2 linked regions of the Panacibacter microcysteis genome follow. The protein of the gene in region 2 interacts with the protein of the main gene of each other region in a pairwise test. Links are inferred from orthologs where the notes say so. Each region holds a gene or a part of one and is shown on either strand. Other genes may lie near its edges.

What was found. The genes of interacting proteins can lie anywhere in the genome.
Region 1: the proteins of tpiA (region 2) and pepT interact in binary tests that used the Escherichia coli proteins (3 or more experiments, as listed by UniProt). The link is inferred for Panacibacter microcysteis from one-to-one orthologs.

What each region holds. Positions count from the first base shown.
Region 1 is NZ_JADWYR010000001.1:2,159,277-2,164,598, reverse strand. Bases 729-3,536 are described here. They hold pepT (peptidase T), read right to left. Parts: upstream 2,851-3,536; coding sequence 1,606-2,850; downstream 729-1,605. Other genes in these bases: tig (trigger factor), read right to left, coding at 3,047-3,536; I5907_RS08700 (hypothetical protein), read left to right, coding at 1,341-1,601; I5907_RS08705 (SPFH domain-containing protein), read right to left, coding at 729-1,225. Also shown: I5907_RS08710 (MotA/TolQ/ExbB proton channel family protein), read right to left, coding at 1-57; more of I5907_RS08705, read right to left, coding at 302-728; more of tig, read right to left, coding at 3,537-4,408; I5907_RS08680 (hypothetical protein), read left to right, coding at 4,851-5,024; I5907_RS08675 (ClpP family protease), read left to right, coding at 5,175-5,322. UniProt on the Escherichia coli protein: Cleaves the N-terminal amino acid of tripeptides.
Region 2 is NZ_JADWYR010000003.1:285,116-290,583, forward strand. The notes cover bases 1,328-4,281. They hold tpiA (triose-phosphate isomerase), read right to left. Parts: upstream 3,209-4,281; coding sequence 2,447-3,208; downstream 1,328-2,446. Other genes in these bases: I5907_RS20635 (lipopolysaccharide biosynthesis protein), read right to left, coding at 1,328-1,771; I5907_RS20640 (hemerythrin domain-containing protein), read right to left, coding at 1,843-2,313; I5907_RS20650 (putative sugar nucleotidyl transferase), read right to left, coding at 3,237-4,281. Also shown: I5907_RS20630 (glycosyltransferase), read right to left, coding at 1-341; more of I5907_RS20635, read right to left, coding at 461-1,327; more of I5907_RS20650, read right to left, coding at 4,282-4,400; I5907_RS20655 (serine hydrolase domain-containing protein), read left to right, coding at 4,434-5,468. UniProt on the Escherichia coli protein: Involved in the gluconeogenesis. Catalyzes stereospecifically the conversion of dihydroxyacetone phosphate (DHAP) to D-glyceraldehyde-3-phosphate (G3P).

The sequences.
Region 1 (5,322 bases), on a different replicon or contig from region 2:
CGGGGCAGCATTAATGGCAGCGCTGACTGTGTCCTGAACCTGTAATAATACACCCATGATACGTAATTAGGTTTTTGCTAAAGTATATGTTAAGTCAAAACAACGGACAATGTGTGTATAAATTATGCGTGTGTGTGTGTTTTAAGAAAGCTTTTGCACAAAGGGGATAATGTTTTTGTAACAGGCTTCAGCTTTTCATGGCATCGCCTGTTGCGTCGCACTACGTTCATCTGTAGATTTTTATGGCAACAAAATGGCGCAGCCTTCGGCTGCGCCATTACTTATGCATGTATGGGCATGATTATTTTTCCTTTTCCAGTTTCATCATAGCCATTACCTGTTTCATATTTTTTTCCATGCCTTCGGGGCTGCCATCCAGGAAGATGATATTGCCTTTACCAACCTCAGCAAAATTCTTGATTGCTTCGGTCCACATACTGAAAAGAATAACATTGGTATCAAGGTTTGCCTGCTTCATTTGCTCTGCAGCCATGCTCATACCACGGGCTACTTCTTCGCGGAATAACGCTACGCCCTGGCCTCGTAATCTGGCTGCTTCCCTTTCTGCCTCTGCCGCAATTTTTATGGCATTCCCTTCTGCTTCAGCAGATTTTGTTTTGGTAATCAGCAATGCCTGTCCTTCATTCTCCGCTGCGGCTTTCAGGTTGTTACTTGCCACAACCTTACTCATACTGTCCATAATAGCCTGGTCGAATGTAATGTCGTTGATCTGCAGATCGAGCAGGTGATAACCCCATTCTTCCAACACATGGTCTACTTCAAATTTTACGGCTTCTATGATTTCTTTTCTTAAGCCCAGGATTTCTGCCTGGCGTTTTGTGGCAACAAATGAACGGATGTTTCCTTCAATCGTTCTCACCATTGCCTGCATCAGGTCTTTATCGCTGATGAATTTGAACGCAACTTTTTTGATGGTCTCTTCATCTGCATTCATTACCGCATATAACAGCATGCTTTTGAAATAAACATTTGCCTGGTCGGCAGTTACTGCCTGGAACTCCAGCTCAACAGAGCGGTTTTGAATACTGATGCGCTTATATATCTGCTCGATCACCGGTATTTTAAATTTTAAACCGGGTGTAAGTATGCGCTGGTATTTACCAAACATGGTAATTACAGCAATGGTACCCTGGTTTACAGTTACAAGGCCGCTAAAAATGATAAAGAGTATAACCAGTACCCACCAATAGGATAAAAATTCCATAAACGTTAGTTTTATAAAGGAAAGATAAGTAATGAAAAATGAAATGTGTTTTATTATTAGTATGCGGTTTTCTTAAAGTATTACATTTGAATTATAATTTTCAACCCAGATATTTATGCAACAATCTATAAAAAAAGAAACCAAGATAGTGCTCAGTCTTGCTATGACTTTGTTCTTCATTGAACAAATGTTAAGACAAGTTATTATCGAACATTTTTCAAAAGGGCTTTCAGATGTAATTAGGATAATTGTTCTGGTCCTTCTTTATACAACTTATATTGTAGAAAAACGTCCGCTTAAGAAAGATCATATTCTTTTCTTAGGTACTGTAACAGCTTTTGCAGTTAGCATGATTATTTATCCTTATATCTTCTAACTGGTTAACTTTTTTCTTCCCATACCTGTACGAGATGCGTTAATACCTCTACAGCTTTTTCCATATCTTTTACACCAACCCATTCGTGTTTACTGTGAATGGCATGCATACCTGTAAAAATATTGGGGCAAGGCAGACCCATAAAGCTTAACCTGCTGCCATCTGTGCCGCCACGTATTGGTTCTTTAATCACAGGTAACCCTACACGGCGATAAGCCTCTGCTGCATATTCGGCAACATGCGGGTGTTGGTCCAGCACTTCTTTCATATTTCTGTATTGCTCCCAAACTTCAAACTGCATGCTTGCTTTGGTATGCCTGGCCATTACTTCTTCTGCTATTGATTCAAGGCGCTTTTCATGTTTTTCAAGATTGGCAGTAACAAAATCTCGAATGATAAATTCTATAGTGGCTTTTTCCGCAATGCCATTTACCGCCACCGGATGTATAAAGCCTTGTCTGCCGCTGGTGGTTTCAGGGCTTAGTTCATTCGCCGGTAATGCAGCCAGTATTTCTCCTGCAATCTTCAACGCATTAACAAGCTTGCCTTTTCCATAACCCGGATGTGCTATAACTCCATTAATTGTTATTCTTGCGCCATCTGCACTGAATGTTTCGTCTTCAAAAGTGCCTGCTTCTCCTCCATCGAGTGTATACGCATAATGGGCGCCGAGTTTTGATATATCAAGTTTGGCTGTGCCTTGCCCAACCTCTTCATCGGGCGTAAATAATATTTTTATGGTACCATGCTTAATGGAAGGATTAGCACTTAGATAGCTGGCAAGGTCCATAATGATGGCAACACCTGCCTTATCATCGGCGCCCAATAGCGTTAAACCACTTGCGGTAATAATATCGCTGCCAATATGATTTTGAAGGTACGGATAGTCTTTGATGGAAATGACCTGCGTAGCATCATCCGGTAATACAATGTCTGCTCCGCTATATTGCCTGTGCAGGATGGGTTTTACGTTGGTTCCGCTACAATCCGGGGCTGTATCTATATGGCTGCAAAAGCAAATAACAGGCACATTATTGTCTGTATTGGAGGGTATGGTAGCATACACATAACCGTATTCGTCGGTATGTGCATCGGCTAACCCGATTGCTTTTAATTCGTTGGCCAGTATTCGGCTGAGGTCTTTTTGTTTCCCGGTAGAAGGGTGGTTATTGCTGCCCGGATCACTTTGTGTATCTACCTGCACGTAACGCATAAATCTTTCAGCAACTGTAAAATTGTAATTCTTCATGAAACAGCATTTAGAACGCGAATATCACGATTTAGGTTAATTGCACGAAGCTTTTGGCCGGGGCAGCTTCATTGAAAGAGGAACGATGAAAGGATTGCGACGCAACAGGTGATGCCATTGTTACAGTAGCTGGTACCCACAAAAAAAATCCGGAGTTTAAACAAACCCCGGATTACTATAGTCAGTACAAAATTTATTAATGATGATGATGGTGCAGTTTATTTGCAAAATCTTCTGCGCTGATGCCCTCTTCGGAAGCCTGTACCTGTGTCTCGAGCTGGCGGAACAGTTTCTCTGTCTGCAGCTTGATGTATGTCTCTTCCACAAATTTTTGGTCTTTCATCATGCGGTTTGCGTATTCATCGAGCCACGGCGCCTCATCAATATTCGTCATACCCATATAACCAGCAATCTGCTGCAAAGCAAACTGCCTGATTTCGTTTGGCTCAACAGTAATTTTATTATCGTTGATGAGTTTTGAGCTGATAAGCGTCCATTTTAACTGGTTGGCAAAGGAAGGATATTCCTGCTCTGCTTCATCTTCAGTTTTTGGTTTTTCCGTACCATCTTTCAGCCATCTTTTCAGGAAGCTTTCGGGAAACTCCATGGTGGTATGGTCTACGAGGTGGTGATAGATCTGATCGTGCACCTGGTTGCTGCTTTGCGCTGCATAGTAGTTTTCGATCTCTACTTTCACAGCATTGCGAAACTCTTCTTCAGTATTGATGCTGCGACCGGGATAAACTGCTTCAAAAAAACCGGCGTTGAGGTCAGCTTTTTCAACAAATCCAACTTTGGTAATATTAAGTCTGAATGTCTTTTCAGCATCGGAAGCCTTGCTTTTATCAAGACCAAGATCTCCCATTACCCAATCCAGCTCTTTATCAGCAAATGCCTTATTTAATTGGATGGTAATTGTGTCATCTTTCTTTTTACCATTTAATTCAGCACGAACAGGCTCTGTAAAATACTTGACCAACAAAGAATTGGACTTTATCAATCCACCTTCTACCACATTACCGTCTGCATCAACTTCTGTAAAATCAACGTTCAGCACATTCTCCTCACCTGTCACGCTCTCAGGGTCGGTCATTTTGCCGTGCCGTGTTCTGAGACGATCGATTTCTTCATTTACCATTTCATCAGTAACCTGTACTACATAGCGGGTTACTTTTATATCACTGCTGTGAATATCGAATGCAGGTTTTAAACCGATTTCAAAAGCAAATGCATAGTCTGCAGGATTATTCATATCCAGCATTCTCGCATCATTTTCCAATGGCAGTGGCTGGGCAAATATGTCAATCTGCTCCTGTACCATATAATCCTGCAGTTGTTTTTCTACAAGGCGTAAAACCTCGTCTGAGAAAACTCCTTGTCCATACATCTTTTTCACCAGCCCTGCAGGAACCATTCCTTTGCGAAAGCCTGATATATTAGCTGTTTTAGCGTATTTTTTGATGCTGCTTTCAAACGCAGGCAGGTAATCTTCCTTCGCCACTTTCACAGTAAGTTTGTCTGTGAGTTTACCGATATTTTCCCTGGTAACAGTTGCCATTTGTGAAGTTGAAATATTTGTTTATGAAAAGTTGACAAGCGGAAAGGTGTTGTTCATAACCTTTCAACTTGTCAACCAGATGAGTGCGGATGATAGGAATCGAACCTACATGGATTGCTCCGCTAGATCCTAAGTCTAGTGCGTCTGCCAGTTTCGCCACATCCGCAAAGAAGACCCAAGGTACAGAAACCCGGTTCAATGCCTGGTTTGTGTGCTTGTCCTGTTCCTGAAACTTTCAAACAGGGGCGCAAAAATAGGGATTTTATGCAAACAGGCAAAAGCATTGGTATTCTTATTTTTATTTTTTAGCAACGGTATTAACTTCGATGGTGTTGGACTTCTTTGGTTGTTACTTGAAGCAGGCTTTCTACGGGGCTGTATTTTGGGCATCCTTTTACAGGGTACGGTGAAAAAACAACCTACCTTAGTTGAAAATTACCACATGCAGGAGCTTATTGACAAACTGAAAGCGCAGGGTTTAACAGAAGACCAGGCCTACAAGGCGATTGACGTGATCAAAGATTTTGCAAAGGAGAAGTTTCCCATTTTCGCCGGCGCTATCAATAAACTATTTGACAAATATGGGCCAAAGGAAGAAGAAGATTTTATGCCATAAAAACTTACATGGGTAATAAATGGGTTTGTACCACCAGTAAACGCCTGCTGTTTACTGACCTTTTGGCGCAAAAAACCGTTTGCATGGTATTTGGTATTCACTGGCATTGATTGTCCGAAATACTTATCTTCAATCGAAAATAGTTACTAAATGAATTATAGAAAGGAATTTGAGAAATACGCTGTAAAACACCAGGGTATCAGCAGCAGTACATTGCACAGTTACCTTAATCACAATGTTACCAATCTTACGCCATACATTATTGAAGAAAGGCCTTTGAATGTTGCGAGTATGGACG
Region 2 (5,468 bases):
GGTACATGCACGTGAACAAGATCTGGCCTGCCATTTTGTTGTATGTAATCCTTGACAACTTTGCGGTAGAACCTGTGGTATAAAATATTGTAGCGGATTTTATCAACAATACCTATCCCGGTTTGGCGAAAGGCAAATGAACAAATGTACTCGGTCAATCCATCTTTTTTTGTTATCGTAACTGCATCGTCAGCCACATTTACTTTATGGCCGGTTTGCAGCACATGTATTACATCAACCGGTATAACCGATGCTACAGCAATGGCATGCCGCTGAATAAAATCGCCGTTGTACGGCTCGTGTAAATTAGGGTACCAGCTTGCCAGCCACAACACTTTCATGATAGATTGATTAGGTAATTTTTTGGAGCCGGGCTATATTACTGCTATTAAGCTTTTGTTGCGTCGCACTCTTGTACTGTGTATCGCTTTGCAGCATGGTGAAACCCGTTCCTGCTCTTCTATTTTTCTTTCACCAGCAGGTTCTTTATCCATGAATAGTCATCTTTTCGCCACCTGAAAAAATCGATAAAGTTTACCCGGTAATCTTTATAAAATACGAACAATGAATAAGCCATATTTACTGCATAGCTTACAGTGCTTACGGCTGCAGCCGCTACAATGCCGTATCGGGGAACAAACATCCATGCGCCGGCTACCATCACCACCAGTGCCATTACAGCGCCCTGCACATTTACCTTTACTTTTCCTTTACCCGAAAAATACGCAGATAACAGCACCAGCACGCTTAAGCAAAATATACCGGGAATAAGTATCAGCATGGGTGCCTGCATGGCATTGAATGTTTCTCCGAACAACTTTATAAAAAAGGCTTTACCAAAAATAAGTACCCCTGTAAAAAGCAACAGGAACAGTTGCGAGAATAAACGGGATATTACCATGATCACCGCATTCAGTCTTTCCCGGTCTATGCCACTGGCCGTGCGGGGAAACACAACACTCGCAATAATTTGTGGCACCACCAGCAGCAGTTGCCCCAGCTTTGCAACCTGTATGTAGTTGCCCATGTCTTCTGCAGTTGCGGCCGGGCTTTCATTTACAAAAAGATAATCTATCCTGTACACCAGGAAAAAAATAACATTTGCACCCAAAGCAGTAAGGGAATAACGCAGGAAATTTTTAAAAGACGTTTTCGATGGTAAACCATAGGTTCCTTCTTTGCGGTTGTATAGCAGGAACGAGCACAACAAAACTAAACCCGAGATAAAGAAAGTAAAGAAGTAGAGCGTTATCACCTGTTCTGTTTCTTTTGCTGTAGTTACCGCATCTTTAGACGGGATAAGAAAAACGTACACAATGTTTACAATCGAAATTAGAAAGTTTGGCAGCAGGTAATTTTCTTTTGTATAATAAAGTGCCGTTGTGTAATTCATTAAAGACTGCCCGGCAATGTATAAAAAGCCATACAGTGGCCAGTTGGTATCTAAAGAAGATTGGATTGTATCATCAAAGTAAAGGTACACACGCACTATTGCGATCATTAACAGGCCTGCAACAATGCTCCACACAGCATCAATAATGATAAGCCTGTTTCTTGGAATCATACTACCCGAGGCAAAATATGTAATACCCTGCTCAAGCCCCAGTGCCAGTACAGCCTGTGAAAAAGAAAATATAATGGTGAGAAAGTACAGACTGCCAGAACCTGCTGCCTGCAGGTATCTTGACAAAAAAATGTTTACCAGCAAAATGGAAAAAAAATAAAACCCACGCCAGAAAATACTTTGTGCCAGTAACTTTTTAAAATTCATGCGTATGCTGTATGCTGCTAAAATACAACTCTTGTTACAGATAGGATGGAAGTAAGATTTACGCCGTTGCGTTATTCCCAAAACTTTACAGGGTAATTCATGCAGGTGTTTTGCAGGTCTTCGTGCAGCGCCGCACCAATGTGTGCAAGTGTTGCTTCGCTGAGCAATGTTTCAACAAGCGGGAAAAAAATGCGTTCTTCAAAACGAATATGTTGTTCCAGTAATGCAGCAAATGCTTTTACAGCTTCACTGGTTGGCGCATTCTTTTCAAATAAACTGATTTGGCCGCGAATCTGCCGGTGCTCATCCAGCAAACGCTTAATATTTGTTTTGGTTGTTGTTGTAACAGGTACAGCGGGCAACAACACATTTTCTTCCGCGGCAAAATGTGCAGCAAGATCCTGCTGCCAGAGCGTTAAAATAAAAGCAGCCATGTCTTTGAGACTGGCTGCTTTGTCGAGCCCTTTTCTTAGCAGCAGTACGGCCAATAAACCGTTGTGGTGCTGTCTTGATAATGGTTGTAATTGTATGTGTCTTTTCATGCTATGCCGATATTGGTAAAAGCAGGGTTGTGCTGCTGCATCGAAAAGCTCAGTAATGTGCTGAACGTACAAGTGAGTGACACAACCGGAGCTGCATAAAGTTACCAATGCCGGCTACATAAAAAACATGTTGTTATTTAAGGCTGTTGATAATGGTAACAAACTCATCAGCAATTAATGATGCGCCTCCTACAAGACCGCCATCTACATCTGGCTGTGAGAAAATTTCTTTTGCATTACCGGCCTTTACGCTGCCGCCGTAGAGTATGCTGGTGTTGGCTGCAACTTCTTCGCCATACTGCTTTGCCAAAACAGCACGCAGGTGTGCATGCATTTCCTGTGCCTGTGCACTGGTAGCCGTTTTGCCGGTACCAATGGCCCAGATAGGCTCATATGCAATAACCACTTTTTGTAACTGTTCTGCAGACAAATGAAAAAGTGATTCTTCCAGTTGTTTGGCCACAAATTCATTTTGTGTACCGGCTTCGCGAATGTCTAACGGCTCGCCGCAACAAAAGATGGGCGTGATATTATACTCAAGACAAATGTTTACTTTATCTGCCAGTAACTGGTTGCTTTCGTTGAAATATTCGCGGCGTTCTGAATGGCCCAGCACTACAACGCTGATGCCGATTGACTGCAGCATTTCAACAGATGTTTCGCCGGTATACGCACCGCTTTTCTTGCTGTAACAGTTTTGTGCGGCAATGAAAACATTGTTTTTGCCTTCAACTTTTTGCTGTGCCATAGCCAGGTATGGAAAAGGCACTGCAAATACTACCTGCTGGTCTGCACCAAGAGAATGCGGTTGGGCAATAATTGCATCCAGCAGTGCTTCTCCCTGCTTTATTGTAAGATTCATTTTCCAGTTGGCTGCGGCGATTTGTTTTCTCATAACAATGGTTGTATTTCTCTTTTTAATTTTATGTGGTCTCAAAGATATACTGCAAAACTTTTTTTTCAGCATCTGTAAGTGAGCGGCCTTTCATTTTTTTCCAGTTGTCTATGTCTTTGAAGCTCTTTTCCAGCTCATATTTTGTTATGCCTTTGCCACCCCACTGAAAATCGGGAATGTATTTTGGCAGCAGACCGTCTCCAAAAATATTGCAGCAGGTGCCGATAACGCTACCGGTATTGATAGAAGAATTGATGGCCGTGCGGGAATAATCTCCCATCACAAAGCCACATTTCATATTTGCTTCCACATAATCGTGCGCTACTTTATTCCACATCTTTACTATGCTGCCAGTATTCTTTACATTGCTGTTGCTGGTACCTGCACCAAGATTGCACCAGCGGCCAATAACTGCATCGCCAAGGTAACCATCATGTGCTTTATTGCTGTAGCCCTGTAGTACGGCATTCTTTATTTCCCCGCCTGCCACACAGTATGGCCCAAGCGTTGTGGCGCCGTATATTTTTGCACCCATTTTCAATACCGAATCGCTGCACATTGCAAACGGCCCGCGAATGAGGCAACCTTCCATAACAACTGCGTTCCTGCCAATGTATACAGGACCGGCAGTTGCATTAATTGTAGCAAAATTTAGTGATGCACCTTCTTCAATAAAAATGTTTCCTGCATTTATAACCTGGCAGTTTGCAGGTATTGGCAAAGAAGTTTTTTGATGACGGAGGAGATCAAAATCTTCGCGCAACATTACATCGTTGTATTCAAAAATATCCCACCCGTGTACCAGTTTTCTTATGCTGCCACAGTCATGTTGTTTTGTAAAGAATGTATGCAGGTCTTCGGCTGTAACCTTTGCTGCATCCAGCCTGGCGCAACCCGCAACAAGTGTGTTGTTGCTAAACAATGCTTCGCCCTCTTTCAATGCAAGTATGCGTTCAGCCAGTTTTGCATCGGGCAGTATGGCAGCATCTATCCAGTAATGAATGTCCGGCGGAATTGTTTCGTACAGTGGTGCCAGGTAAGCATCTGTATGCACGTACACATTGCTGCCTGCGTGCAGTTGCCAGCGCTCTATCGCGGTACAGATGCCTGTACGCAGTTTAGCATTGGCGCAGGCGTTATTCAACGGGTATAAATGTTTGCGGTCAATGTTATCAAATAATACGATGCTCATTTATTATCCACAATTTGTAAAGTAAATGTTAGAATGAAGATAATTGCAAAGTTATGTAACCTCATTTCTTTTATTTTGCCGCTTTCCCCAATTACAGATAACTCGTTAATAAAAGTGAACAGATCGATCTATATATTACTGTTTTTTCTTGTTGCATTTGGCTGCGGCCAGAGTAGTGACAATAAAAGCAAACTAACATCCGCAAGTAATGATATTACTGATTCTTTATACAGGCCGTTAACAGCCGCTGAGGTAAAAAGATATGGCAGTGCAGTAGAGCATTTTTATAATAAACGGTTGGTGGCAACAGGTTTTAACGGCAGCTTTCTCGTGGCAAAAAACGGGGAGATACTGTATGAAGATTACAAAGGCTTTTACGATTTTAAAACAAAGCAGCCTGTTGATGAACATTCGGCGTTTCACCTGGCATCTATCTCCAAAACTTTTACTGCCATGACGGTGCTGAAGCTTTGGGAAGAAAGCAGGTTAAACCTTGATGACAGCCTGCAAAAATTTTTCCCTCAGTTGCCTTATCATGGGGTTACGGTAAAAATGTTGCTGAACCACCGCAGCGGTTTGCCGAATTACCTGTACTTTATGGATTCTGCATGGGATAAGAAAAGAAAAGCCACCAACTGGGATGTTGTAAATTATATGATCGCCCATAAGCCGCTTGCAGATGCTATGCCCGACCGTGTATACCATTATTGCAATACCAACTTCGTGCTGCTGGCGCTCATCGTGGAGATCGTAACCAACAAGCCGTTCCCCACCTACATGAAAGACAGCGTCTTTACACCGCTCGGTTTAAAAGATACTTACGTTTTTTCCAGTGCAGATACTGCCCGTTATAATCCTACATATTCTGTAACCAAACCGTTTATGATGGATCACCTGGACTGTACTTATGGTGATAAAAATGTGTACAGCACAGCAAGGGACCTGCTAACATGGGACAAAGTATTGTTTGAAAACAAATTTGTACGCAAATCCACCGCCGAAATGGCCTATGAACCATATAGTTTTGAAAAACGCACCATGCACAACTACGGCCTTGGCTGGCATTTG